Regions from separate parts of the Nostoc sp. CALU 1950 genome, predicted to be linked through region 2. Evidence: predicted binding sites of a transcription regulator. Region 2 holds the regulator's gene; the other holds the start of a gene.

Region 1 (12,340 bases), on a different contig from region 2:
AAACCTGTGCGTTTGCTATTATCAGCATCTTTTGATGTCAAATCAACCCGTTCTCTTTTGGGAAAAGGATAGCCATCACCACCACCTGCTAGGAAGTTGAGGGTAACAGTGCGGAAAATCCGATTAGAGTCACCCACTAACTCGGCATTTTTAACTACTACATCAATAATTTTGCCTTTTCTATCTTTGATTGCCAGGGATTTGACACGCTTCCCGGCTGGCAAGTTTGGGTCAAAGCTAAAGGCTAATCCCGCTACTTGGGGAAAACTGCCAGGGGTAGCACCTGGTGCTATGGCCGCTACGCTGTGTTCAATCACTGCTAGTAGTTCTGTTGCATTCAGAGTAACTAAAGTCAAACCATTGTTGAACCGTAAAGCATTGATGATATCAAGTTGGGAAATTTCTTTTTCTTTCTTACCTGCTACAGGATTTGCTTGGGGTGGCAGTTTGATAACATCCTGTGAGCGAGTTGAACCTGAGGGAAAGGTATATATACCGATATTGTCACGGATACCACCGCCATTTTTGATGGAAATGACAGTTTTAGGATCATATCGTTTGGCGATCGCTAAATTAGCTTCGGCTGTCAAATTCCCGAAATTGGTTTCTTGGGTGCGAACATCACCCCGCCAGCCGTTGAGGAAAACGTTGGTTTTCCCAAAAATCTGACTATCTTGGGCAATAATTACTTTTTTGAGTGCTTCTGTAATGGCGACAATTTTGGCGTCGGGTTTCCCGCCTACAGCTGCTACACCTGGGGAATCAGTCGGATAAGCACCGCTGATTTTAGAGTCAATACTTTTAGGAATAATCACTCCATTGGCATCAAAGTTAACTACTAAACGACCAACATAGCGATAGTTTCCATCGGTATTAACTACGGCTATCGGATGACCATCTGCTGCTTTTTTGAGGATTGGATAAGTTCCAGCAGATTTATCACCGACTCGAAGACGGTCTGTTTTGTCGGTTAGTAAGGTGTTGGAACCACCAGCAACAATAATATCTACTCCCTTGAGTAATTCTGCTAACTTTTGCTCAATAGCAATTTGTTGCATGTGTGCTAACAGAATGACTTTATTAATCTCTGGGTTTTTTGTTAGCAGTGTATCGACAGAAGTTTGAATTTCAGCAGCTAAGGCGGCGATGTCTGCGGCATCACGGTCATTAAATTCTTTAGGTAAGACAGTCACACCACCGGGAGAAGAAATAGACCGCAGTGTGGGAGTTGTCGCCCCAACTAAACCAATTTTTTCACCATTGACGGTAATGATGGTGCTACGGGCAATTTTATTAGGGATTTTACTTGCTTCTTGCCCATCGGCAGTAACTAATTTTGCCAGTTCTTTATCAGTGCTGAAGTCTAGATTCGTGCTGAGATAGGGAAATTTTGTACCTGGGTAATCTTCTTGAGGGCGGATTAAGTCGGCAACAACACCCGTACCTAAGTCAAATTCGTGATTACCAAAGGCGATCGCACCAAACCCAAGAGCATTTAAAATTAAAATATCTCCTCGCCCTTGTCCACCAAACACTGTGTCACTGGCAAATAAGAAGGGACTGGGAATATAAGCATCTCCAGATGAAAGGATTAAAGTATTGGGATAATCAGACTTGCCGTCACCATTAGCATCTTGATTTTTGAGTGCATTCAAAACCGCAGAAAAGTTTGGCACATCCTTCAGCGCTGGGACACCTGCTTCTTGGTCAGAAGTATGTAAAAGTTGCAGTGTGAACCCTGACTTATGTGCTGTTCTGACTTGCGCCACACCAACAGTAGTTCCTAGAAATAAAAAAATGCTAGATGTAATTAGCCAACTCAACTGGCTAGCACTTAAATCTCGGCGATTAAACTTACTGATAAATCGATTTTTCTGATCGAAAAAAGACATAATTAAATTTATATCATCAGTGTTGAATAATTTTATAGTGTATTTTTAATCCATAATAAAGTAAACCTTAAATTTTAAGGTACGTTAAAGCAGCGCGTAATGCACCATATCCCCAGGTGCGTCACGGCTAAATTAGACTTTCTCAAACCCTCAAATTACTACACAGCCGTAACACACCCTACTTAATATTTACTTTATAAATAGGCTCTTATTGTTCTCTATTAGAACTTATATCATGTCCGCTTAATTACTTATTAAACCCGAAAAACTCCACCCTCCCAAAGCTACGCTTTGTCTCCCCTCCCCGTTTGCAGGCTACGGTGTATACACAAGTAAAATTATCCCCCTTAATCCCCCCGATGCATTAGGGGGAAACCGGAAAATCTTGTTCCCTCACCAATACATACGGGGTAAAATCCGGATTCATCAACTACTTGAGACTTGTGTGTACACGTAGGTTTGCGGGGAGGGGATTAATGGGGTGCAATGACTGTGGGAATCACAACTAATTATACGGACATGATATTAATATGGTTAACTTCGAGGTTTTCGGTATATTTCTTATAATAAATTTCTGTTAAAGGAAGAGTTAAGGATGCAAAAACAACAATAATTTACACCCTAACTCCTAAGTTTTATGCTTCCTCTGAATTTTCTCTTTTATGTCCTGGGGATGCTTCGTAAAGAGCATCAAGATGTTGACGCGCATCTTCAACGTTAATCGAGCGCATTACCAAAAGTGGCTCTTTAATCAAGTTGCCTGCGCTATCTAATAACTCTGGATGGGGTGCAAACTGTTTTTTTGATGAATAATAACCATAGCTGCCTTGATTATTCATTGGTGAGGAATTCGTCGGGTAAGTTCGCTCCCGATCAAAACTGAACATGATCAGGTTACGAATTAAGTTGCCAACAGCTATAAATGCAAGGATTGTAAAAGCAAGAATGTAAAGCAGATGTAACATTGGATTTTCCTCCAGAGCAGCAATTTTTAAAAGTTTATTTTGTAACGCTTTGTTCGCCGATACTGTGACTCACAGTTAAGATGAGTATTTGACACACTCTTGGTGCGCTTACATTTATATGGAGCTATTTGTCAACCGTTATTCCACTTACGGTAGCATAGGATACATTATTTTGTTAATCCAAATAATGTTAAGAAATTGTTAAGATTTTTTTACTATCTCTTTGATGACTGATTTACCATCTTGCATAGACGCTTCCTCTGCTTTTGGTTAGACATTACTAAGTTGTCTGTCAAAATTTAGCAGATGCTCCCACTTGCTTAGACTTCACGCCCTTGACGAAAGCGCATTGCGACATTCCAGCATTCTGTGACTAATTCATGCCAAGGCATTAACGTTGCCATATCAATCCCGACTTGTTTATCAGTTGCATTAAAAAGCATCTTCGCCGTATTTAGTTCATCCTGCGCTTGCTTAACTCGCAAGAGCAAGTCAGATTGCTCTTGGTGACTCATAAATGATAGTTGCTCAGTTTCGAGTAAATGGCGCGATCGCGTAAACCAATGCTGAAAATCTTCCAGCAGGGGCTCTAAAACTGTTTTTAGCAACTCAGTCCCTGGTAAATTTGAGTCTGGCATAAATGAGAGGCATATTTCAAACTTGCTTACTAATATTAACGTTATTTACGTTTCTTAACACTTTTTCGATTTCTCTCATAATTTGAGGATAGAAAAATATGTAACAAAGAACACAGAATTTATTATATAGTCTTGATACCGGGATTGTACAGTGCCTTTAGATAGGCGTCTATAGGTATATATGACACCGAGCTACAATTCATCAGCTAATTTAGCGATCGCGGGGAATCCTGAATTTGACACTCATGTAACAAATCAAAAATTTATCTTTATCTGTTGTGATTGAAGAAGAATTCAGAAGTCAGGAGTCAGAAGTCAGAATCAATACAGTGGGGAATTTAAACCCGCCTCTTAAAATCACCACTAAGAGAAAGCGTATTTAGCGGGAGTAGTGAATCCCTTAATTTAGATGCTCGCGGGACTTCCTCTAAGCGTTGCTATGCCGATGGTGTTTGCGGTAGCCTCTCCCTTTATGAGAAATCCGGGTTTACACTGCCTTATCCGCCAATCAGACCCCAATTAATTCTGAATTTAGAATTCTTTTTTGATAAGCTGAATTGGCGAAAATCAAAGTCGTTATAGTTGAATAAGCCTACAGATTCAGATAAATCTTTTGTAATCACTTCGCCAACAGTTCAGCAGCCAATGTCGCTAAAATCATCCAATCAGTCAGAACACTCAGAACAAGTTGAAAAAATTTATTTACCGCGTACCAGCGAATCGGAGAACTTAAAAAAGATTCGCCACACTGCTTCCCATGTTATGGCAATGGCAGTACAAAAGCTGTTTCCCAAGGCACAAGTTACAATCGGCCCTTGGATTGAAAATGGTTTTTACTATGACTTCGACAGTCCAGAACCATTTAGCGAAAACGATCTCAAAGCCATCAAAAAAGAGATGGTGAAGATTATCAATCGCAAACTGGCGGTAATTCGGGAAGAAGTCAGCCGAGAAGAAGCCGAACGCCGGATTCAGGAAATTAAGGAACCTTACAAGCTAGAAATTCTGGCAGATATCAAAAACGAACCAATTACGATTTACCACCTGGGGAATGAATGGTGGGATTTGTGTGCGGGGCCTCATCTGGAAAATACCAGTGAATTAAACCCGAAAGCAATTGAACTAGAAAGCGTTGCTGGCGCTTATTGGCGTGGGGATGAAACCAAAGCCCAACTACAACGCATCTACGCCACAGCCTGGGAAAGCCCTGAACAACTCGCTGAGTATAAGCGACGCAAAGAAGAAGCGCTGCGACGAGATCACCGGAAACTTGGTAAGGAACTGGGATTATTTATATTTTCCGATCTGGTAGGGCCGGGTTTACCTTTGTGGACACCCAAAGGCACTCTGTTGCGGAGTACTTTAGAAGACTTCCTCAAGCAAGAACAGTTAAAACGGGGTTATTTATCTGTAGTAACGCCTCATATTGCCAGAGTAGATTTATTTAAAACCTCTGGACATTGGCAAAAATATAAAGAAGATATGTTCCCCTTAATGGCAGATAATGAAGAAGCTGCCGCACAGGAACAGGGCTTCGTTATGAAGCCGATGAACTGCCCTTTTCACATCCAAATATATAAGAGTGAGTTACGCTCTTATCGAGAACTGCCGATGCGCTTGGCAGAATTTGGTACTGTTTACCGTTACGAACAATCGGGGGAATTGGGCGGTTTAACGCGGGTGCGAGGTTTTACAGTGGATGATTCTCACTTGTTCGTCACCCCAGAACAACTAGATAGTGAATTCCTCAGTGTGGTGGATTTGATTTTGTCGGTGTTCAATAGTCTGCAACTGAAAAACTTTAAAGCTAGACTCAGTTTCCGCGATCCAGCTAGTGATAAGTACATCGGTTCCGATGAAGTTTGGGACAAAGCCGAAGGTGCAATTCGCCGTGCAGTTGAAACTTTGGGGATGGAACACTTTGAAGGGATTGGAGAAGCGGCTTTTTATGGGCCCAAACTTGACTTTATCTTTAGTGATGCCCTAGATCGGGAGTGGCAATTAGGAACTGTGCAGGTAGATTACAATTTGCCAGAACGCTTTGATTTAGAGTACGTTGCCGAAGATGGTGTTCGCAAACGCCCAGTGATGATTCACCGTGCGCCTTTTGGTTCACTGGAACGGCTGATTGGGATCTTAATTGAAGAATATGCGGGCGATTTTCCTTTGTGGTTAGCGCCAGTGCAAGCGAGATTACTACCTGTGGGTGATACACAGCTAGACTTTGCTAAAGAAGTGGTGACGAAGATGAGAGCGTTAGGCATCCGTGCAGAAGTTGATACCAGTGGCGATCGCTTGGGTAAACAGATTCGCAATGCAGAGAAAGAAAAAATACCCGTAATGGCAGTGGTGGGAGCTAAGGAAGTGGAAACTAACACCTTGAGTATCCGTACCCGTGCCTCTGGAGACTTAGGTAGTATTTCTGTCGATCAAGTTGTGGATAAACTACAACAAGCGATCGCTAATTTCGATAACCTTCAGATCGATGTCACAAGTGCAGAGTCTGAAGAAGTACCAAACCAATAGACATCTGGTAAAAATTAATTCTGCGTTGCTGGAAATCCTTGGTAGAGACAATTCATGTAGACGCGGAGCGGCTTCCCGCAGGGTATTGTCTCTACATCATTTTTAGAGATGTCTAGTAGGCTGGGTAATGCCCAGCCTCAAAAATTAACAAAGTTTGGGGGTTTAATTCCCCTGCCTCTATAGGCAGCAAACGTAATTGCGAATTGCGAATTGGTTTAAGAACAGCCCTCAACATATTCAACTTCCGGCAATTTACCCGCTCTGAACTGAGTTACAAGCTTACCATCAGTCTCAAAAACTACACGATAGTTGCGATCGGTGCGATCTTTCGGGATGAAAGTTAGGTAATGTCCCTCTTGGACGTATTTATGAGGTGTGACTTCAATTTGTCCTGGGTAAAGGGACTTGATTTGTGCTTCAGTGTCGCCAATTTTTGCACCTTTGAGGGTAGTAATCTGGGTATTTTGCCGGATATCTACTCTAGAAATGCGACCTTTTGTCACCATGAACGAAAGATTTTTGGGTTCATTTTGTGGCTTAACATAGTAGCAATTGTTATTTGGTGGATCGCCCACTAGCTTAGTACCAGCAGCCTTTGCTGCTTGGGTAACAGTCATGCCAACTTTTACGGTGCCTATGCCATTGATAAAAAGTTTTGACTGGTTGGTTAGTTTTGCCTTTGCTACAACTGTGCTGACAGTCAAAGAAGAAACTGCCAGTGTTACTGTGACAAAAGTCAATAATTTAGTTTTGCTATTCATAAATTGTAGATTTTCCTCAGTTAAATCGATAATTTCGTCCTATTATGCATTTCGTAATTCGTAATGATCCTCTCTACGAGACGCTGCGCGAACGAATACTCGCTAACGTAATTCGTAATTAAGAAAGTCAGACATTGTTTTGGTTTCGGGGTTTGAATGTGTTGCCGGATTTTAGAGAATTGGTGTAATTTCGTACAATTGATAATTAAATTATGACAAATTCGCTGAAATTAGAGACAAAATATTGTTTTTTATAATTATCTCAGGCGAAAATTGACAAAATTTGTGGCAATTTGACCAGTCCAAAAATCACCGTGTTCTGTGAAGCCTGCGGATAAACGAACTTTTCGCGTGGATAAATCATTCACATATTTCATCCGAATCTGATATTTAGTTGGCTTAAAGTTGTAAAAGCTCAAAATTCCTCCGTACAAAGCATAACCTGTAAGCTCAATACAATTTTTGTTATACCACTTGAATTTTACATCCATCCAATACTCTAAACTTTCCCCGGACATAATTAAAGGAATATCTGACTCTTCTACAAATCTGGTTGCATTTCTACGAAAACTCATTTCCATAAGCTTCCCATGTGGATTTAAGATTTCCGGTACAAAATGAGGTAGTTCAAATCGATAAGGGGTTGATGAGTTATTAGTAATTCTTGCTCCAAATTTAATTGGTGTTTCTTCCTCAAAGATTGGAATATTATATTTTCGCTCTGACACTAAGGTTTCAAAGTACATTCCATCGACTTCAATTCCACTACTGTTGTTTGATTTATCAGGTGTCATACTAGCGACTTTCTTAAAACTGGATCTTTACTAAAAAAACTGTCTGCCGTTGACCACGAGTAAGAGCGCCCAAGCTATCCAGCCTTCGGGCAATAGTTGAGATAAAGCGGCGTTCACCAATGACGTTAGTGGTAACAGGTCTGAACACGGGTGCTGATGCTTGGTTGGTGCGGTGCGATCGCCCAAGTCCTTGAATCGCATTGTCTGCTCTCCAGGCGGCTTCAAGTAGGTGTGCGATCGCCGCCGCCGATTCACAGCGTTGAGGTCAGCATGATAACTTCTGCCTGTCCCACCAGCGTCACTGAAGATGAGGATTTGTTTGTCTCCCTGCATAAACACAGCAGTCTCAGCAATATTCGCCCCACTACCCCGTGAATCAACGAACAAACGCCCTGAATCATCTTTCAAAACTCGCTTGCTACGACCTGTGACTTCAGCCACTTGCTTGTGACCAAAATGCCACAGCAATTGTTCTAATGCGCCAGGGATTGGGTCAAGACTTGCTAACTTATCGACTAAGGCATCTCTCAAGGCTGATGCGATAATCCTCAAAAACGCTATAGGCTACAATTGTTGAGTAGAAAGATTCGCTTGTGGATGCCATAGTAGAAAGATCGCACACACTCAAACAAGCCTTGGTTGATTTTGTCCTAGATGCTGACGGCGAACTAGCACAAGCACTCGACATTTATGCAACTGCACAGATGCCTAGCGGTAATGGCGATCGCACCCAACAACAAGTAATCATTGACAGGTTTATTACAGAAGGGAAAATTGGCGATCGTTCACCTATAGAGTTATTTATCGCCAGTCATGCAGATTTGTCACAGAGCGATCGCAATCTACTGAATAGCTGGCATCGTAGTTTTATTGGTTTATTTACTATCACCCAGATTTTACCTGATGGCTTAGAACTCATGAACTGGCTGACAGCTAAACATTACATAGTTTTGACAGCTAAAAATTACATTGTCAAGTCTAACAGTTCTGAAAAACAGCCAGCCATATCTCGTTTCAAGCCAGGAGAGATTTTACTAACACGCATTTATCCTCTTACTGATAATGAGTGGATATTTTCTGGCTCTCACACATTTATGGGTAAACTCGGTAAGCCAAAACTCGCCGTCGCCATTGGAAATTTTAAAGATAATTATAAAAGTCATCTTTACAGCGATGCTCCAGACTTGATAGAACAAGCATGGCAGTCAGTAGAGCAATATCATCAGCAGTTTATTGAGTTTTTTGGGAGTGATGAAATTACATTACCAGGATACCAACTAAATAAAAAGATAACTGAATTTCAAGAAATTATCGCTGATAAATATCTCAAAGCGGTCGGACTTTATAGTTCCAAATCTTTGAATGAAATAGTAGCAAAAGCTGGTATTGGCACAGAAGAAATTATCGCTACTGCTAAAGAGTTTGGGATTGATACTAACGCTGTTTCTCAAATATTGGATGGGAAAAATAGTAAGCAAAAAATGGTTGCACCTAAAGTAGATTTACCTGCTGAACTCAAGAAAGCAGAACAATTCACAGCCATTTCTCACCCACGTTGGGGATTGATGTTTTTACCAACATATACTAAATTCATAACTAGATTATTAGCTGATGATTGGCAAAGTATTGAAAGCGCAGCAAAACTAATTCGTTACTACTTGGAAGATAAAAATATTAATGCCTATATCTGGTATCGGTTAGCACAAAAATATCCCACTCAATTAGAAAAAGTCTTGCAAGATTTCTTGCAACGTCCTGAGTTTAGCCTAAGTAATGATTTAGATAAAATTTTGCAAGAGTATGGTAAACCTATGGAGCCAGAATTACCGGAAATTGCTAGTGTTCCTTTACATCTACATAATTTATTTCAAGAAGCACTTACAGAAGTGAATAAATCTAAACCCAAAAGGAAAGGACAAAAACAACCAGCGAAAGGTTTTCAAAGAGGTTAGTTTAATATTAAGTGCATCTCAAATCCAGGTAAGTAAATCGGAGAAAAAATTTATAAGTATGTAACAATTTTAGTTTTCTCTGACTTTTCTGGTGGATCTACTTATAATGATTCCAGCATTTACCAATCACCCCTGTTCACGTATGGTAATATTTCAACTTATTGAACCTGAAGTTAAAGATTTGGGAGGATTTGTTGCCCGTCGCAGCTTGCCATATTTTAATCGCCAAATGGTTGGGCCGTTTATCTTCTTTGATCATGTTGGCCCGTCTGTTTTGCCACCCAATAAAGGCATCGATGTCCGACCACATCCGCATATCAATCTCGCCACCGTAACTTACTTGTTTGATGGTGCTTTGATGCACCGTGATAGTTTAGGTACTGTACAGGAAATTCAACCAGGTGCTGTGAACTGGATGATGGCAGGAAAGGGGATTGTACATTCAGAGCGATCACCTGACATTGATCGTCAAAATGAAGCTACCATTCATGGCATTCAAACCTGGGTTGCCTTGCCTATGGAATACGAAGAAACCGAGCCAAGCTTTGCTCACTATCCTGCCCAAACTCTTCCTATCTGGGAAAAGAATGGTGCCATCATCAAACTCATTGCAGGAGTTGCAGATGGCTACACCTCACCTGTCAAAGTTTTCTCACCTATTCTTTACTTAGATGTGGTGCTGTGTGCCAATGCTCACTTTACTATCCCCACTGATTATTCAGAGAGAGCAGTATACAGCGTTACAGAGGGATTGAGCATTAATAATCAACCGCTAGAGCCATATCGTCTCGCCATCTTAGAGCCAGTCGATGAAATCAGGGTTTCTGCTGCTGCTGCTGCTCGATGTATTGTTATTGGTGGTGAACCATTGGGTACACGCTACAAATGGTGGAATTTTGTTTCTAGACGACCAGAGCGAATAGAGGAAGCTAAAGCCGATTGGCAAAACAACCACTTTGCTACTGTACCAGATGAAACAGAATTTATTTCACTGCCAGAAGTTGTGACAGAAGCTAATCCCTTTTAGTATCAGTCATGAGGGTGGGCGTGGGCGTGGGCGATACCTTCTCTTTCAGAGATGCGCGTTCGAGAGGCAATGCCTTTCCTGCGGAACACACTCGCGTTCGGCACGTCTTCTCTACGAGACGCACTCGCGTTCGACGAACGCCACCGGAAAAAGCGGTTACGCCATCGCACGAAAGTGAATGAAGCAGTGCGCTCATTGCCCTAACCTAACTCAAACTGGTAAAAAGTAACTCTACTGTTTAGGAGTCATTCAGGAGTTGCAAACTGTGCAAAGACCTCGGCCCCTGTCAGGTTCTTAGTTTCATTGGCAAAACAATAATATTTGGGCTTTTCATCAATGAATACCTGATGATCAAAAACAAGACCTTCACAGTTCTCGAATAGTCCAACAGGCATGAAATACTGGTTATTTTGTTTCAATTTGTAAAAAAGATGGCTACCACACTTCTTGCAGAATCCACGCTCTGCCCATTCTGAAGATTGATAAACCCCAATATTTTCTTCACCAGACAAGCTGACATCACTTTTACAGTCAACAGCTAACAGAGGCCCTCCGCCCCAATTGCGGCAGATACTACAATGACACGCTCCCACACTTTTACTCATGCTAGTTGTAGAAAGACTTACTGCTCCACACAGGCAACTACCTTTTGCAATATTTAGATTAGACATATTATTTGCTCCGATTCCTCCACGCAGGCGCTCCAATTGCTCACATTTTCCCCTATTTCATACTGGAAATGCCAAGAATAAGTGCATCTTAGCCGTATTCCATAATCAATAATTGTTCGCACATCCGGCGATGCTGGACGTTAGGAAGGCTTGCCACTCTCCAACTCCTGCATCCATGAAGCGGATAGTGCGCCTATTCCATCCCAACTCACGTTCTACTAAAGTCTGTCCACCAATTCCCAAACCTTTGACCACTTCTGCCATGAATTATCGTCGGTCGCTTCCCTTGAGCTTTTTCGCTGTTTTGATGTAAAGAGATTTTAGGTTCTCGGTGAGTTGAATGATAGATTTTGGAGACATGAGGTAGGCTGTACACTGAAATTATCTTTCTCTGATCATAGGATCAATCATTCTGTGGAGTTCTCTTATACAAAAAAGATAAGGGATTGCTCATATTTTCAGCAAAACCAAGAATCCCGCGATCACGATGTTCGTAAATTAATTGACCTTGGGAATCAAATAGAAAAGTTCCTCCCCGTTGCGTCAAATAAGATGAATCTGGTACATAAATATTCCAGTTGCTCAAAACTTCAGTCATGTTTCGCAGGCGCAGGGTTGCTAATTCAAATGGGCGCTGAAAACCTTTTCCTCCAGCCGCTTTGAAAAACGAACCTTTTATTGCGGGTATTGGTGTACCCTTGATAACTTCCTCATCAGCAATTAATTGAGGTGCTTTTTTATCACCTTTGTAACCCCGAAAAACTTCCTTGAGAGTTCCAGGGCTACGAATCCCTGCACACATTAAGATTAAATTAAGCCAAGCTTTTTGTGAACTTGATAGCAAAGGAAATTGTATAGATAAGCCGCGATAAAGCCGTAAAAGCTCGTGAATTTCAGCCTTTGCATCCACAAATAACCATTCTTGAGGAAAGCCAGTATATTCGCAAAACTTGATCCCAGAATTGCGATCTCCAATTCCAATAGCACGAATTGTGATTCCTCTGGCTTCAATCTCTTCAAATTCTCTTCGCAGCCACCAAGCGTATTCTAAATTATCAAAATCTCCCAACTGCGACCAAATAAGTACGAGCAACTTTGAAGTATTTGAGCAACC
Region 2 (18,285 bases):
AGCGGGTGAAACTCATACCCCAGTTGGCACAAAATCAGCGGGAGTTAGAACGGAAAGTTGAAGTTGCAGAATCAACCTATCAAACTCTATTGAAAAAGGTTCAAGAATTACAGTTAGTTGAGAATACAAATACAGCTAGTTCCCGGATTATTGCTCAAGCTTTAGTGCCAAAAGATCCAGTAGCAGGCAAAAAAATAATTGTTTTGGTACTGGGAGTGATGTTCGGTTTATTTTTTGCCACAACAACTGTGCTCTTACTGGCTATGAGAGATAGATCTCTAAAAACACTTAAAGAAGTTAGAGATATATTTGGATATACTTTGCTGGGCATTGTTCCTTTGTCTGTTAAGAAGCTTCGCTCCCGTTATTCAGGTGCAGAATCAACAGTTCAAACAATCGCCGTCAGAGATACACCCCACTCTTTAACCAGCGAAATGTACCGGATGATCCAAGCCAATCTGAAATTCCTGAGTTCAGATAAAGTGCTTAAAACTATTGTGGTAACTAGCGCAATTCCTAAAGAAGGCAAGTCTACAGTTTCAGCTAATTTGGCGGCAGCGATCGCTCAACTAGGACGTAAAGTTTTACTAATTGATGCAGATATGCGAGTTCCTTCTCAGCATCATCTATGGCAACTAACCAATGCAGTTGGTTTGAGTGAGGTTCTTGTAGGTCAGGCTGAATTTGACATTGCTGTATCCAAGGTAATGGATAGCCTTGATGTTTTAACTGCTGGAGTTAGACCTCCCAACCCACTTGCCCTGCTTGACTCAAAGCGGATGGCATCACTAATTGAGAATTTCTCATCTAAAGATAACTATGATTTTGTCATTATTGATGCTCCTCCCCTCCTTTTAGCAGCCGATGCTTTGACTTTGAGCCAAATGACAGATGGAATTTTGTTAGTCGCTCGACCTGGGGTAATTGATTCTAACAGTGCTGCTGCTGCTCAAGAAATGTTAGAGAGATCCAGTCACAACGTTTTAGGTTTAGTTGTGAATGGTCTGATTGATAAAAACGAATCTAGTAGTTATTTCAACCATGCGAAAGAATACTTTACTTATCAAGATTTGACAAAAGCCGTTAAGCGACAAAAACGTATTCCAGACAAAAGCTCTGTATAAATTAGGATTTTGTCTCACAAGTGAATTGAACACCATAATGTTTAATTAATTATCCATAAAATAATAAGCCTGCGAAAGCAGGCTTATTATTTTATGTAACTGTAGACTTCAGTCTGAGGGAACGTTACCTAATTTCGTATGCCCCAATATCATATGCACCACCAGCAGGACGAGGGTTACCGGCATAATCAGTTTTCAAATCCTTCCAATAGTAACCCTTGTTGATCGCCGGACTCGTTCCTTTGAGTCTAAAGTCACCATTTGGGGCATTTTGGAACTGTGGATCTGCAATAATATCATTAGCTCCCCTCGCCTTTGCATCGATCACCGCACCGTTGGGGTAAAGATTGTAGTTATAAGTGACGTTTTTATTCATGTAGCTGCTGTTCACATTTTTGCCAGCAACACCAAAAACAATGTTATTGAAAATCCTGGCATCATTTGAATAACCAGCATAGAGTTGCCCTTTTTTTGACAGTTCTGGACTTTGCTGATTCAAATATGCTGTGTTGTTGACAATATCGATATGCTCACTGTCATGAGCATGAATACCTGAACCGCCATTCCTGTAGGTAATATTATTTGCAATTAAAGTCCGTCCTCTATATGCACCATTTGGACCATTTTTTGATTCATCGATAATAATGCCATTACCGTCTGTGATTTTTCCATGTTGAATCCAGGGAACATAATTGCGATTGTTGTAGACCCTGTTTCTTGTCACGAACATCTTGTATCCCTGGTTGTTGTCAGAATTCCTACTCTTCAAGAACGAAATACCGCTGGTACCATACATACTATACCAGGCGTTATTGAACACTGTGTTATTATCAATCTTCACATAATCAGCGGAGATTACTGAGATACCTGGTCCTCCGCAGTTATTCACTTTGTTGTTCAGAATATTTATGTAACGAACAGAACTATTGCGTCCGTCAATACTTATGCAAGTTCCGTTTGTACGCGCATTTGATCCATTAGTCTTCTGACTTAATGCATAAGAAAGGGTTATGTTTGCATTGTCCCCGATGACCTCTAGCCCGTCGATCTCAATATATGAAACTCCATTTGACAATAGGATACCATTCCACGTATTGTGCCGAATTTTTGGGAAATGTCCAGGATATGCTTGATACCTAATCCATGCATTTGCCCTTCCAGAACGTCTTATATTGACGACACTCCCACTTCCCCCTGTATTTTTATATTCTCCATTCATAATCAACACTTTGTCGCCAGGGTTGGTAAGATTTGCCGCCCTCTGAATTGTCCTAAAGGCAGATGAGGTAGTGCGTCCGCTATTTTTGTCATTTCCGCTACCACTAACATAGTATGTTGTCGCAGTTGGAATCTGGCTGATCAACTTACGGCTAGGTAGTGGCATTACTTGATCAGTGGGAGACTGACGAACATCTTTAACTAAAGACTCTGTTATTGCCTCTCCTTGAACCAAACCTGTTAATGCCCAGGGAAGCACAAGAGATGCGCTCAAACTTAAAAAACCGAAACCATGAATCATCATAGGGAAAAATAGGGTATGTTGCAAAAACTCAATCGTCAACGGTCAGTAACTCTAGCCTTAGTTCAGTAACGTTCAGTAACTCAGTATTGGATACGGTCGTATAACTGCCATTTGTAAGTTTATACACGGTTTTTTAGGTTTGCACCTGCGGATTTTCGCGTAAATATGGCTGAACTGCCTTTTCAGCTTGTGTTTCCAAAAATGGCAGCTATCTGGTAAAACTACTGAATAAAATTTATCAGTATCCACAGCTACTCCATTAATGGACACTAAGCAACCGTACAAATGGCGTCATTTCCAATTCGACATCATTCTACTGTGTATACGCGGTATCTTTGGTTAAGATAGTATATCTGTCATCAATAAGTTAATTTACTTAAATATTTCTTATGATAATAAGAATCACTAAATGATAAAAAAACGTAAAGAGTAGCTTTTTGCGCCTCTATTCTTGAAAGTATTCTCATTATCATAAGAAATCTGAGTACCTACAACAAGGTTTTCAAAAGCCGGTCAATGCACATTAAGAATTGTTAATGTCTAAAACATGTGTCAATGAGTAATACTACTTAAAATAATTTGTAATTCGTAATGACGCTCAAGGTCTCGCTAATGTAATTCGCAATTTCGCAATTCGCAATCAAGTTTTGTAATAGGGATTAAGACTCCGCTACAAAATTTGCTGTTTATTAGTTACTGGGAACTTAAACTCCCAGAATTTGTTAAATAAAATTTTTATAAAAATAGCTAATAGAAAACACTATTTTGGAAGAAGTGATGCCTTCTCTGCGAGACGCTATGCTATCTTTCAGACACCTCTATTCTGGATGGACTTAAGAGGATGTTTGAAAAGTATTTTTGGTAACATCTAAGTCTCGGAAACCTAACCCCCCTAGCCTAGGCTGTTGACTTTGTGCATTTTTCAGGAATTTTTGGGAAAATTATTCGTGTTATTTTTTGCATGAAGTCTTATGGGCTAAAGGGTACAGAGTCAACACCCTACCCCTAGCCTAGGCTGTTGACTCTGTACCTTTTAGCCCACAAGACTTCATGCAGAAATTGTGTTTTTTATTTTGGCGTAAAGATGGCTGTTGCGGGCGCTTTCACACAAGCAAAAACCAGCACAAATAATTTTTCGGTAATTCCCAAAAAAATAGCCAAAATCAACAGCCTACCCCTAGCCCCCCTTCCCTACAAGGGAATGGGGGTTTCAAAGCCTCTCGACCTTTCGGGGAGAGGAATGGAAGTGGGGTTTTTAGTATACTTTGCGACTTTTAAAACAACCTCTAAGAGCGATCGCTTATGGTGGTGATTGAAAGCCTTAAGATATACGCCTGAAACCCTTATTATTGCGTCAAATTTCAAAATTTTTCGTGACTATTGAGCTTTGATTCAAGATATAGTGCAATTGTGGGGACGAGGAGGATTGACCAACGCCCCCAATTTGCATCTATATATTAAAAACTAGATTCCGAACAACCTCAGAATATTAAAAATAACACCTAGAGGGCCAGCTATGGTGTTTGTAGTATCCCCAGTCTTAGCTAAACCAGATCGGTTGACTACTACAACATCATTGTTACGGAGTATGGGATTAGTTTGCTCATTAATCCCAGCGGAGAAATCCACTTTTACTATACGTTTAGTCACAGAACCATTAGGGTTGAGGCGAATCAAATCAACAGCATCGCTACTAGCTCTGGCATCATTAAATCCGCCAGCAGCGAGTATAGCTTGATTTAAAGAGCTATTCGGCTGAACGTCTGTTAATCCTGGTCTTTTAACTTCGCCTACCACACCAACTTGAATGCGTGCAGGAGATAAAGTAGTGGTAGCTAATTGAGTGGCTTCTGCGGGGTTAATTTCAGTTGCCGTCGGAATAACAATTGTATCTCCGTCTTGTACGATGATGTCTTGATTGGTGTCACCACTCTGCAAGAGTTGCCAAAGATTGATATCTATAGCTTGTTCTGAGCCACTTCTTGTAGGTCGGCGTAACCTGAGATTACGAACATCAGCTTGCGCTGTAATTCCCCCAGCTAGTTGAATTACCCGCGTCACATTTGGTAGACCATTGGGAGTGGTAGTACCACTGTTAGCAGTTGCGCCCGCCTGTGCAGCATCTGTGCTGGCTGGGGTGACAAGATACGAACCGGGACGGTTAACTTCACCAATAATTGTTACCGTGCGGGGTGTTGTTTGGCTGGCGGCAAAGTTAGCTGCAAATATATTGCGAGATTCAGCCACATTGAAGTTGGTTGCTGTTGGTACAACTATAGTGTCTCCATCCCGCAAGGTAATATCCTGTGATAACCTGCCTGTTTGGATGAGTTCCTTCAAATTGATGGTGACGGCTTGCTCTGAAGAACGTCCGACTTTACGCCGTAATTGAACTTGAGTCACATCCGCAGCAAGAGTTACACCCTGCGCTGTTGTCAATGCAGCTAATACAGTGGGGAATTGTACACCTGGATTGTCTCCCGCGCCTCCGCTCAAGTTCAGAGTGTAAGCTCCTGGACGTGTCACCTCTCCGGCAACGAAAATATTGATGGGACGAGACGATAACAAATTGACTGAGATCAAGGGACGTTTGAGGAAGCGAGCATATCTTCTCGCAATTTCGTCAGCAGCCTGTTCAGTTGTTAGACCGAGGACTGACACACTACCAATTAAAGGTAGGTTGATTGCTCCACCTGGGGGAATTTGATATTCGCCTGTATATTCAGGTACTTCAAAGACATTTACACGGATGCGATCGCCGCCTCCTAATGAATAATTAGTATCTATTTGTGTTTGTGTAGCTGGTGGTTGTGTAGCTGGTGGGAATGATTGTCCCTGAGCTAGACTGGCAGATGACACAGCGGCATTGACAGCAGTTAATAAAGCCACACCCACAACAGGCTGAGTTAGGAATTTAGACAAACTTTTGTTAAGCATATTTACCTGAGACTCTGAAACTACGATCAATAAAGTACTGTCTAAACATTTTTATTTTGACTATACCTAAGTATTCAAGTTCCCCGACACTCTTATTTTCCTAGAAAAGTGTGATTTTCCGGAGGGAATTTGTTTATTGAATTTAAATTTTTAGTGAAGTTAGCTTAAAGTTAATGCTGCTTGAATATGGCAATTATCAAAAAATATAGGATTTACGCAATTAAACACAGTTTATACAATAATTTTTATCTTAGCCAATCAAGTACTTACGAAGAAATTTTTCTTGTCAAAGTTAATTTGATGACATTTTAAATCTGCCATAAGTAGTAAGAGACTACCAAAATTATGAACAAGTTCATTAAATAAATACAAACAACCTTAAAAAGAGGTAGGAATTTTATTTTTTCTGGGTTGGGTTGAGCAAAGATAATTCCAAAAGGCAGAAATTTTGAGTTTTGTTCTTCAAGTCAACCGGCAATTTGCTATTTGGTAACAAGACTAATTCAATGAGTTATCTTTTCTTTGGATTTGTTGAATAAAAAACTCTTCTAGGGAGTGACGCGACAAGTTCATGGTAATAATTTTACCTTCCATTAGACGAAGACTGGAAAGAAAATCATAGTAATCATCTTGTAGTGTACCGTGCCAGGAACCATCAGGCTCAAATATAAGAGTGGGTATCCATTTTTTGAGAATTTCCCCATCACCACCTTGACCTTTGACGTGATATGTATTTTTTCCGCCTAAGAGTTCATTGAGGGAACCAGAGCAAATTAGTTCACCTTGAGCGAGGATGGCAATGCGATCGCAAATCTGTTCTACTTCACTGAGAATGTGGCTATTGAAAAAAATCGTCTTACCAGCGGCTTTGAGTGCCAGAATAATTTCCCGCATCTGGTAGCGTCCCACCGGATCAAGCCCAGACATCGGTTCATCCAGAAAAACTAAATCTGGCTCGTTAATTAGCGCCTGTGCCATGCCAACACGCTGTAGCATTCCTTTAGAATAGCGACGCAGCAGCTTTTTACGGGCATCGGCTTGGGATAAACCGACTAATTCCAGCAGTTGGGGAATACGTTGGCGTTGGACACTTTGGGGAATTTGGAATAGCCCAGCCGCTAGCTGCAAAAACTCCCAGCCAGTGAGATAGTCATATAAATAGGGATTTTCCGGCAGATAGCCGATATGTTGCTTAACAGTGCGATCGCCTATTGGTTTACCCAACAACGATCCTCGTCCAGAGGTGGGATGAATAATTCCCAGCAACAATTTTAAAAGTGTGGTTTTACCAGCACCGTTTGGCCCCAGCAACCCAAAGGTTTCCCCTTTGTAAACCGTTAAAGAACAGTTTTTGAGAGATACGACTTTTTGATTTAGCCAAAAACCAGTGCGATAGACTTTTCGCAACTCAGAAGTTAGGACTACTGGCGGAATGTCTCTCGTATTAAGTTGAGAATTAGGGTCATCTGCAACAGACTTCATCTCGGTTAAATCACTATTTATCAGCTTGGGATTAATTACAAATTACCCGGTAGGCTGATAATAACCATCAACAACTGGTGTGTCAATTATCGTGAACTGGGGATTGGGGACTAGGGACTGGGGATTGGGGACTGGGGGTAATTATGAACAAAACTCTTCCTTTCCTTATCTACCCTGTCTCTTTTCAATGCCCCATGCCCAATGCCCAATGCCCAATATCCAATATCCAATTTGACTCCTTTCATAGAACTCCCTTAGAACTGGGAATTACACCAGCACGACGGGGGTCGATTTCCACCGCCAGCCGTGTTGCTCTTGCAAAGGCTTTAAATGTCGCTTCAATGATGTGATGGGAATTAATGCCATCCAGTTGCCGAATGTGTAATGTCATTTGGCTATGGTTCACCAAAGCCACAAAAAATTCTCGCACCAGTTGGGTGTCATAGGTTCCTACCCGCCCAGTAGGAATTTGCAAGCCGTAACTGAGGTGAGGACGGCCGGAAAAGTCTAGCGCTACCTGAACTAAGGCTTCGTCCAGTGGTGCAAGAAAATTACCAAAGCGGACAATACCTTTTCTGTCGCCTAGTGCTTGGTTCAAAGCTTGCCCTAAAGTAATGCCTACATCTTCGTTGGTGTGATGATCATCAATTTCCCAGTCTCCCTTGGCTTGGACATCAATATCAATCAGCCCGTGGGAGGCAATTTGATGCAACATGTGATCCAAAAACGGAATACCTGTTGCTGCTGTGCAAGTTCCTCTACCATCCAGGTTGATGGTAACTTGCACATTAGTTTCACCAGTGGTGCGGTGAACAGTGGCAATCCGAGGGGTTTCAGTTAAGCGATCGTAGTTTGAATTAACTTGGCGATTGGTTGATTGCATGGGGAGTGGAAAGAGTTAAAAGTTAGGAGTTAGGAGTTAAAAATTCATAACTCCTAACTCCTAACTTTATCGCGTCACATTCCCATAATTTCATATCCTGCATCTACATACAGCACTTGTCCGGTAATACCGCTGGACAAATCACTACATAAGAAAGCGGCCGTATTGCCCACTTCTAGCTGAGTGACGGTGCGTCGTAGGGGAGCTACTTCTTCAACATGATGAATCATATCTAAAATTCCACCCACTGCTGAAGATGCCAAAGTGCGGATGGGGCCTGCGGAGATGGCATTCACGCGGATATTTTGCGGCCCTAGTTCAGCAGCCAGGTAACGCACACTCATTTCTAACCCCGCCTTAGCAACTCCCATAACGTTGTAGTTAGGGATTGCTCTGACACCACCTAAATATGTCAAAGTGACGATACTACCTCCCTCACTCATCAAAGGTTTCGCTGCACCACTTAACTGCACCAGCGAGTAGGTACTAATTTCTAAGGCGGTGTTGAAGCCAGAACGAGAGGTTTGACTAAAATCTCCAGTCAAATCGTCTTTGCTGGCAAAGGCCAGACAATGAATGAGGATATCTAGCTTTCCCCATTGTTCGCGGATTGTCTCAAAAGTAGATTTAATTTGGTCTTCATCTTGGACGTTACAGGGAAGAAATAAGCTGGGGTTGAGAGGTTCTACCAACTCCGCAACTTTTTTCTCCATCTTGCCGCGTTCATCCGGCAGGTAGGTAATGCCCAGGTTTGCTCCAGCTTTGTGCAGCTGTTGGGCGATGCCCCAGGCGATCGAGCGGTTATTGGCAATACCTGTAACAAGGGCATTTTTTCCAGTCAGATTTAGCATAGAAATTGTTAATGCGATCGATCATTAGGAGCATACTAGAATCTGAGGCACGTTTTGTCTTTGTTTTATACAGGATTTGCAAAAATGAATATTGCTAAGGGTGTTTGCTGTGACAAAAATCTTGATTTTTTATAAAGATATTCTCAAGATTTCTTTATTTGTTCTTCAAAAAACCTTTTAAATACAGCTATTGGAACTACTTATCAACAATTAGTAGCTGAAAGGATCAAGAATTATGTATCATTATAAACAAAGAGTTATGAAGAGATTAGTTTGAGTATAGGAAAGTACAGAAAGGTTGACGGTGCTTTATTCATTTTTCGGGTGTATTCTTAGGTAATCAGTTTTTGTTTTTCCGGCATTGGGTAGGGGAAGGGAGATGATCGTGACACAAGATAAAGCCCTAGCAAATGTATTTCGTCAGATGGCGACCGGGGCGTTTCCGCCAGTTGTGGAAACGTTTGAACGCAATAAAACGATCTTTTTTCCTGGCGATCCTGCCGAACGAGTTTATTTTCTTTTGAAAGGTGCTGTTAAACTTTCCAGGGTGTACGAGGCAGGAGAGGAAATAACGGTAGCGTTGCTGCGGGAAAATAGTGTTTTTGGTGTATTGTCATTGCTGACAGGAAATAAGTCGGATCGGTTTTACCATGCGGTTGCATTTACTCCTGTGGAATTACTGTCAGCACCAATTGAACAGGTGGAGCAAGCACTCAAGGAAAATCCAGAATTATCAATGTTAATGCTGCGAGGTCTGTCTTCGCGAATTTTACAGACGGAGATGATGATTGAAACTCTTGCTCACCGAGATATGGGTTCTAGGTTGGTAAGTTTTTTGTTAATTCTTTGTCGGGATTTTGGCGTTCCTTGTGCAGATGGGATCACTATTGATTTGAAGTTATCTCATCAAGCGATCGCAGAAGCAATTGGTTCAACTCGTGTTACCGTTACTAGGCTACTGGGAGATTTGCGTGAGAAAAAGATGATTTCTATCCACAAAAAGAAGATTACTGTGCATAAACCTGTTACCTTAAGTAGGCAATTCACATAAAAACAATTGGAGAAAGGGGAATCGGCGCGTGTTCTATTTTGAAAAATGACACTAATAGCTAGAGGTAAATCTAAAAATTGAGTAATTTCAGCTATTGCCAATTTCCACTTCTTTCCAGACAATGCTTAAAAGTAGTAGGCTGTATCTGGAAGGGTTTCGGTAGCTAAAGATGACCACCGGATACATCCTCATCGCTGCAATTTTAATTCTGGGAGGCGTAATTGCAACCGTGGGCGATCGCATCGGCACACGAGTTGGCAAAGCCCGCCTCTCACTTTTTAAGCTTCGTCCAAAAAACACTGCTGTACTGGTCACTATTTTTACGGGTGGCTTGATTTCAGCATCAACTTTAGGGATTTTATTCGCTGCCGACGAAGGCTTGCGAAAAGGAGTCTTTGAGTTAGAGGACATTCAAACAGACCTCAGACAGAAGCGGGAACAACTAAAAACCGCAGAAACTCAGAAAAGTCAGGTAGAGAGTGAGCTAAATCAAGCCAAAATTGCCCAAGCAAAGGCACAACAAGACTTGCAGGCAATCAACCAATCTTTGCAGGCGGCCAATGCCAAACAACGCCAAACACAAGCTCAGTTGAATCGCACCATTAGTCAACAAGCCCAAACTCAAACTCAACTCCAACGCACTCAAGGTCAGCTAGAACAAGTTGTAACTCAGTACCAAAAAGCCATAGCTGAATTGCAAAGCGTTTACAACCAGAGAAAGGAGTTACAAGCGGCAGTTGAACTACTGAAAGCAGAACGTCAACGACTGTATGCTGAAGCGAAAAAAGCCATTGACGAAGCCAAAGCAGCGATTGAAAGACGCGATCGCGAACTTGCAAACCGCCAAGAAGTCATAGAACAACGCGATCAAAAAATTGCTCAATTGGATAAACTGATTCAAAAGCGTAATCTCGAAGTTGCAGCGCGAGAACAAGTGATTGTCAAACGGGAATCTCGTCTTAAAGAATTGGAAGGACAACAGGAGCAACTAGAACAGGAAGTTGCAAGGCTGGAAAAATATTATCAGTCCTACCGCGATTTGCGTCTGGGTAAGCTGGCCTTAGTTCGCGGTCAAGTTTTGTCCGCTGCTGTAGTTCGTGTTACCCAACCGGCTGCTGCTCGTCAGGCAGTTGTACAACTCTTACAAGAAGCCAATCGCAACGCCAACCTGGAATTGAGTGAACCTGGTGCAAATCCTGCAAATGCAGAGCTAATACGCTTCACCCAGGAGAGGGTTGAGAAATTGAGCAAGCAGATTGAGGATGGTCAAGAATACGTGGTGCGAATTTTTTCCGCTGGTAATTACGTCAGGGGAGAAAAGCAGATAGAATTTTTTGCCGATACAGCCCGGAATCAATTGGTTTTTTCGGGAGGTGCGGTACTGGCAACAACTAATACCGATTCCAAAAGCATGACATCCTATCAGTTACAGCAACGGCTGGAAATACTGATTTCTGCTTCCCAATTTCGGGCCCGTAACGCCGGAATTGTCGAAAATGTCCAAGTAGACGGGACTTTTTTGCGCTTTGTCAACCAATTAAGACAGTATAATCAACCCTTGGAGATCAAAGCGATCGCAGCAGAGGACACTTATACCGCTGGGCCATTGAGAGTAAAATTAGTGGCAACAGTCAACGGAAAAATTATTTTTAGTACTTAAAAAATTATTTGCACACTGTTATTATTCAGGAGGCAGGAGGCAGTTCTTGCAAGATTTAAACATATTGAACAGCAGCCAAAATAGTTGCTGTGATTGCATTTCTTAATTTCTAATTTTTAATTTCTTATGGCTTTCCGTGAATTTTCACCAACGCAACCAGTCATCTTGGGGTTTGATCCAGGTCGAGATAAGTGTGGTTTAGCGGTGATGGGACTGGATCGGCAACTGTATTATCATCAGGTTGTACTAGCCAAAGAGGCGATCGCTACCATTGAGACACTACGTCAAAGGTTTCCGATCTCTTTGATGGTGATGGGCGATCAAACTACAGCCAAGCAGTGGAGACAGCAACTATACCAAGAATTGGCAGAACCGCTGAGTATTATTTTAGTGGATGAGCGCTATACAACCTTAGAAGCACGCGATCGCTATTGGCAAATGTTCCCACCCAAAGGGCTAATAAAGCTATTGCCACAAGGTCTGCGACAGCCACCAAGACCGATAGATGACATTGTTGCCATTCTCTTAATCGAAAGATACTTAAATCGCCTCACTGAATCAGCAGTCAACCAATTTTAGATTTTGGATTGAAGAAAAAATCTAAAATCTAAAATCTAAAATCTAAAATCTAAAATTGAATTGCTTCTAACTCCTAGAGTTCCGCCCGAATAGTAAAAGCATAGTCTCCTCCAGGCTCTAGCTGGTAATCTTGTTGCTCCAAGAATCGACCGAGGGGTTCTTTGATTAAGGCGCGACCTTGGGAAGGCTTGACGGCAAGTTCTCCCCGGCGAAAATGCCACTGGAAATGCCACTCAAACTCACCCGCACTCACTTCGCCCTCAAGGAAGCCGTGTTGCCAGGATTGGCGAGTAATTCTGACATGGGCAATGGTTTCTGGCAGACGTTTTGCACTCACAATGCTTTATGTCAAGTGTGGAATAACAGCCGATCATGTAGGCTACTTATTTTATTTACCAAACTTAGCTTAATTAGACAAACTGACAAAGTGGGTATTTGTAGTTGACTAGGTTGTGTTACGACTTCATGATATTGGAGTTGCGGCTATAACCCAATACGGTTCGGTTAAAATTCGATCATCCCTCACCCTCCTTAAAAAGCAGGAAACAAAGCAAGCTTTTTTAGGCATCTTTCGGGGCAAAAAATCACTAAGCCAAGCGTATTGGGCTATAAGCTGCGCGGACTTAATACCGAAAAATTTGCTTTAGCAGACTATCCTGCGGGGAATTTTTATTAAATTTTTAGGAATGAATGTATCCGAGAAACTGCATATCGGATACTCCTTTCATCAGTATATTGTGGATTAATTGGGATTTCCTTAAAGTATTTCACCACAATTACAGCCCGATAAAGCTTCGAGTATTTAAATTGCTTTTCTTGGATATCAAAACTCATAATATTCTCTAGTGGATGTTCAATAATTTGATTGCCACGAAGACTTTTACGTTCGACAAATACCTTATCAATACTTTTATAAAAGGTACAGGTAGTTACAGGTGATGTGGCAAAATAAGCAGCGATCGCCATCATAATCAATATAAATAAAATTAATAAAAGTAGATAGTAGCGCTGATTTTGCTGCACCAATAGGGAAGTTTGACCAGAGTTGATAAAATTGTTGATTTTAAAGATAATTTCCTGATTCTCTTCATAGTTAACATGGGATAAAAGAGCAAAGCTTCCAAAAGGAGTCACAATCATAACTTGATAGGTTTTCCCTCCTTTGCTACCAGTATTTGTAAGAATGTATGCTTCCTGGAGATCAAACATTTTGAGTTTCTCCATACTTCCCAGTAAATTAAATCGTCTTAATTCACAATTCATTTGGTTTGGGGAGAGGCGATCGCAAGTTATTTGAACTGAAGCAGACTCAAAAAATAAGCAGTAAATCAAAAAGCCGAAACAGACCGTAAAAATGCACCATCCGGTGAACCAATCTCTGAGTGGTCGATGCTTTAGCTGCAATCTAGTACGGGTTTCCTCTACAATTTTCATCGGTGTCTGTGTATAGAATACTGAACCCCTGAGTAGAGTATTCCCCTCGCAGACCATTTATATATCGTCAAGTCTAAGTACCAGGGAGGATTTATGATGAATAGCTACAAAAGCTTTGCCTAACTGATAGATAATTGGGGCAGAAAACTATAGCTAGAAGCATGGAAACCAAACAGCTAGGAAAAACTGGTATCTTTGTGAGTGCGATCGGTTTGGGTGGTATGCCCATGTCAATTTCTAATCGCCCTCCCGAATCGGAATCAATCGAAGTAATTCATCGGGCCTTGGATCTGGGTATTACATTTATTGATACTGCCGATTCTTACTGCAAAGATGAGTCAGATAAGCACCACAATGAGCGGCTAATTCACAAGGCACTTACGAGTTACAAAGGCGATGTTAGCCAAGTAATTGTGGCAACGAAGGGCGGGTTGATGCGTCCCGATGGCAACTGGACAACCAACGGTAATCCAGAACATTTGCGCCAAACAATTCAAGTCAGTTTTGAGGCGTTGGGTGGTGCTAAACCCATCGATGTTTGGCAATACCATGCGCCTGATCCTAATTACACCATTGAAGAATCTCTTGCGCCAGTGAAAGAAGCAGTGGAGGCGGGTTTGATTCGGTTTGTGGGAGTTTCTAACTTTTCTGTTGAACAAATTAAGCAGGCGCGGGATCTGGTGGATATTGTCTCGGTGCAGAATCAATACAGCCCTTGGCAACGACAGCCAGAAAATGACGGGGTGTTGAAGTATTGTGAACAGCAAGGATTAACATTTTTGCCTTGGAGTCCCTTTGGTGGTAGGCGTCGCCATCAGGATTTGCAAGATATTCCTGCGATCGCTAAATTAGCTCAAGAAAAAGGCGTATCAGTGTATAATATCGTCTTGGCATGGTTGCGTTCCAAGTCACCTGCTATTTTGCCGATTCCTGGTGCTAGTAAGGTTTCCAGCATTGAAGACTCGGCACTTGCTATCAAGGTAAAACTATCTGATGAAGAAGTGCAAAGAATTGATCGGGCAACTTAATCATTCCACTAAATAACGTAGATTGAGTGAAAGTTGCCAAAGATTTACGCGCCATCTTTAGCTAGATAAACAATTCCAAATTTCAAGTCAACATAATTTTAAAGGACTTTATCAACCCGGTTTATTAAAAAAAACCGGGTTTTTAAGAAAGTACGACATACATCAAGTTTAATTTGATGTAGTATTTTCATCTAATTAATCTAAAATTTATGCTGCTAAATTCTGTAACAAATAGATTAAAGCAGATGGTAAAGATGTTTGCTATTTTGCTACTGGTTTCCCCTTTTGGCTGGCAAAATTCAGTGAACGCGCAGCCACAGTCCAATAAGCAACTTCTGCCGTTTTTTGATAATGTAGATAACCCTGTTCCTGTTCGTTTTCCCCCAGGACAACAGTTAGATATCACACCACCTCCACCACTACTAAACCCTTTTGACAAGGCTGTACTAAAACTCTGCGGCCCCATTGGTACAAAAGTTAGTCCTAATAATTTTAAACAATTGTTATCTTATTACCCAGATGTGCTGCAAAAACTTCAGCAAGTTAGTGGCAGTGAACTACATCCAGGACGTAATAATCAAGCACAATTTATCGAAGATTTAACCAATATTTGGTTCCAACGTCGGGGGTTTGAGCATATATTTTGTGGTGAAATATATAACGCCAATGATATTGGTGGCTTACATTTTCACGGCAGATATTTACAGTTACAAAATGAAGGCATAGGCGGACGGTTGCCAAATAATCAGGGACGAGAGGAAGTTGTTCCAAATGTAATTTATACAATGGGTGTAGTAATTAAGCAGGAAAATCGGACAGTAATAGATGTCATTAAAGGCTATGGCTATCTCAGTAATGCCGAAGAAATGCTTTTAGATGCCACCAAAATATTTAAGCTCCAAGGTAATAATGAGGGAGCATGTATTTATAATGTACGTGACCGAGAAACAGGTAAATCCTTTCCTACAGTTTTTATTAGGAAAGACAAAGCAATCATTACCTATTATCCTGATGCTACTCCTCAAGGTGCAAAATGTAAAAGTTAAAATTTATAGATTGCCTGTAATCAGCGCATAAAGAAAAGACATGATCTTAGAAACACACCGCTTGCTAATGCGTGACTTTGTAGAGACAGATTGGCAGGCGGTTTTGGTTTATCAATCTGATCCTTTGTATTTGCGTTACAACTACTGGACACACCGCACACAGAAGGATGTTTGCGAGTTTATTCAGATGTTTATTGATCAGCAAAAAGAGCAACCACGGACAAAGTTTCAGTTAGCTATTATCCTCAAAGCAGAAAATCAGCTTATTGGCAATTGTGGTATTCGTGTAAATGACCCAGAAATGCGGGAAGCAAACATTGGCTATGAACTAAACACTCAGTATTGGGGACAAGGTTATGCAACAGAAGCAGCACAAGCCATTTTAAAGTTCGGCTTTGAAGAACTGGGAATGCATCGTATCTGGTCTTGGTGTGTTGCAGAGAATGTTGCTTCTGTAAGGGTATTAGAAAAAATTGGTATGCGTCGTGAAGGTCATCTGCTGGAAAAAGAGTTAATCAAAGATAGATGGTACGACAATTTTCTTTACGCTATCCTTGACCACGAGTGGAAAGCAAAGTAATACTGCTTCTATGAGCTACCTCAGAGACAATATCGTAAATTCCTGAGAAATTGAGGATAAAACAAGTTCAGAGGGTCGCAGAGATGACCAACACTATCCTCAATTTCCAAACAGCTAGCGGACACGAAGTTTTAGCAGCAGCAGGTAAAAAATATCTGCGTCCCGGTGGACGAATAGCTACAGATAAATTATTTGAGTGGGCAAACTTTCAGCCTGGAGAGAGAGTTTTAGAGCTAGGTTCTAGCTTTGGTTATAGTGCGATCGCTTTAGCAAAAAGCTACGATGTCAAAGTAGTAGGCGTTGAAAAAAATCCTGATAGTGTAGCTTGTGCGCGTGCTAATATCTGCGCTGCTGGGTTAGAAAATCAAGTTGAAATCATTGAAGGTAATATTTTCAACCTAGAGACAATCCCAGGAAAGTTTGATTATGTATTGGCAGAAGCCATTCTTACAATGCAATCGCCATTGGGAAAAGCCAAGATTTTAGCTGAAATTTACAATCGACTTAAACCGGGAGGTAAATTTCTCTCCCATGAACTATTAGCTAGTACAATACGGCGTAAATAAGCAGACCATTAAATAGCCAAGACTTTACCTTTGTATGTCAACTTAAAAGGTTTAGCCATTCTTTGATTAAAATTAGCCTATCCCGCTTTCTAACTCCTCGCGCAATTGTAAAAACTTTGCTTGATGAGTTTTTGGTATAATTTTAATGGCTCGATTGCAATATATTAGAGAATCTTGCCGGTCTCCATACTCCTGTATATCTTGAAGCAACTGAAACCATCGATCAATCAATATATTTATGCCTTTAGTATCATTAATCTCTGGTTTTTGTTTAATCAATAGGCTCCGCTCAAAGCTAGCGTTCGCATCTTCAAACTGTTCCAACTTCCCTAATAATTCTCCTAATTTTAACAAACTTTTTGATAGATTTCTTTCTGTTTTATGCCCCAACTTTTCATTCAACTCATTACTTTGACGAAGGATGTTCACTGCCTCTGTCCAATATTCTCTTCCCCAATCTTTCAGTGCAATTCCCAGGTTAGCCAAGGCAGTTGCCCAACCCGACTCATCTATTGTATCGCCATTGTCAAACATCTGTTTTTCTAAGTTAACTGCCTCACGCAGTTCTTTAACCGCAGCCTGGTACTTCCTTTGTTTTTGAAGGATACTACCCACATTGGTTAAAGCTTTAGCCACTCCTTGAGGTTTATTTTTTTTGTAAAGTTTGATCACTAAACGAAGCTGAATCAAAGCATTCTGATATTGCCCATCAGCATCCAAAAGATCTGCATACGTACTACGATACCGAGCTTCTATTAACCACTTATCAGATGATTCAAATAGATTTAGAAAATTTTGTATTGGTTTTAATAATTTTAGTATTTTACGCAGATCACTTGAGCGACTTTGATGCTCATTAAGTGAGCGGTTTCTAAACATCATATATTTTGCCTGTTCTGTCCCAAATTGGACAATATATTCCCAATCTTTGACGATTTCAGCAAGCTCTCTAAAAATTGACATTAATTTGATAGCTGTATTATTGTAATTAATGTTGCGATCAAAGAACTTGCAGAATCTAAAGCCAAACGAATATTCACAAATCCTTTTTTCTTTTAACCATTCTGCTGCATAGATAATATTATCGAGTTCCTTAATAATTTTTTCGGAAGATCCGTTAGCAAGCTCCCCTAATGCTTTAATTTCATGAATTTGATTGATAAATTCTTCATGTCTACTTGTAGCTCTGGTTAACAAACAACGTTCTTCTGCTAATTCTTTGGCAAATTCTCGTAACAGTGTTTGAAGTCTATATCGTTGTCTCACTTCATAGTTGTCTTGATACAAGTTATCATTGTCGAGGAGGGAGTATCGACAAATTTCTGGCAGTAGCTTTATCCGAGTCTCGAATGCAGTCCGTCCTCCCGCTGCAATCGCAGCATCCCCCGTAAATCCATCTGCGCCACAGACCGATAAACAGGCAAACAAATTGCTTGACTCTGGTTTGAGTTGCTTAATACTTAGTTTAAAACAGGCTCTTATATTTCGTTTTATATCTTCTTCTTGACTCAGTGAATCTAACCTCGCCTCGTTTAAGAAGTC

The links. Region 2 encodes NtcA, which controls nitrogen genes in cyanobacteria. Its sites were predicted from a motif close to TNTGTANNNNNNNNTACANA; they were not measured.
Region 1: ABF638_RS32885 (DUF2605 domain-containing protein) is a predicted target of NtcA. The motif match lies at 3,593-3,612, and genes of this name have one in related genera.

Annotation. Positions count from the first base shown of each region.
Region 1 covers NZ_JBDNJQ010000195.1:1,236-13,575, reverse strand. The annotation lists gene ABF638_RS32895 (bifunctional metallophosphatase/5'-nucleotidase) at 1-1,892, opposite strand, end outside; gene ABF638_RS32890 (DUF2973 domain-containing protein) at 2,528-2,857, opposite strand; gene ABF638_RS32885 (DUF2605 domain-containing protein) at 3,178-3,495, opposite strand; gene thrS (threonine--tRNA ligase) at 4,141-6,021, shown strand; gene ABF638_RS32875 (hypothetical protein) at 6,237-6,782, opposite strand; gene ABF638_RS32870 (hypothetical protein) at 7,040-7,576, opposite strand; partial or broken gene ABF638_RS32865 (strawberry notch C-terminal domain-containing protein) at 7,590-8,017, opposite strand; gene ABF638_RS32860 (hypothetical protein) at 8,170-9,528, shown strand; gene ABF638_RS32855 (pirin family protein) at 9,671-10,555, shown strand; gene ABF638_RS32850 (GFA family protein) at 10,801-11,226, opposite strand; partial or broken gene ABF638_RS32845 (ISAzo13 family transposase) at 11,373-11,586, opposite strand; gene ABF638_RS32840 (peroxiredoxin-like family protein) at 11,630-12,340, opposite strand, start outside.
Region 2 covers NZ_JBDNJQ010000041.1:4,256-22,540, forward strand. The annotation lists gene ABF638_RS13630 (GumC family protein) at 1-1,124, shown strand, start outside; gene ABF638_RS13635 (choice-of-anchor Q domain-containing protein) at 1,249-2,685, opposite strand; gene ABF638_RS13640 (SLBB domain-containing protein) at 4,111-5,583, opposite strand; gene ABF638_RS13645 (ABC transporter ATP-binding protein) at 6,082-7,065, opposite strand; gene hisB (imidazoleglycerol-phosphate dehydratase HisB) at 7,307-7,948, opposite strand; gene fabI (enoyl-ACP reductase FabI) at 8,023-8,799, opposite strand; gene ntcA (global nitrogen regulator NtcA) at 9,179-9,850, shown strand; gene ABF638_RS13665 (DUF3084 domain-containing protein) at 10,020-11,510, shown strand; gene ABF638_RS13670 (resolvase) at 11,637-12,089, shown strand; gene ABF638_RS13675 (DUF3146 family protein) at 12,163-12,426, opposite strand; gene ABF638_RS13680 (hypothetical protein) at 12,762-13,523, opposite strand; gene ABF638_RS13685 (aldo/keto reductase) at 13,685-14,551, shown strand; gene ABF638_RS13690 (EndoU domain-containing protein) at 14,797-15,597, shown strand; gene ABF638_RS13695 (GNAT family N-acetyltransferase) at 15,638-16,177, shown strand; gene ABF638_RS13700 (SAM-dependent methyltransferase) at 16,261-16,743, shown strand; gene ABF638_RS13705 (NB-ARC domain-containing protein) at 16,816-18,285, opposite strand, start outside.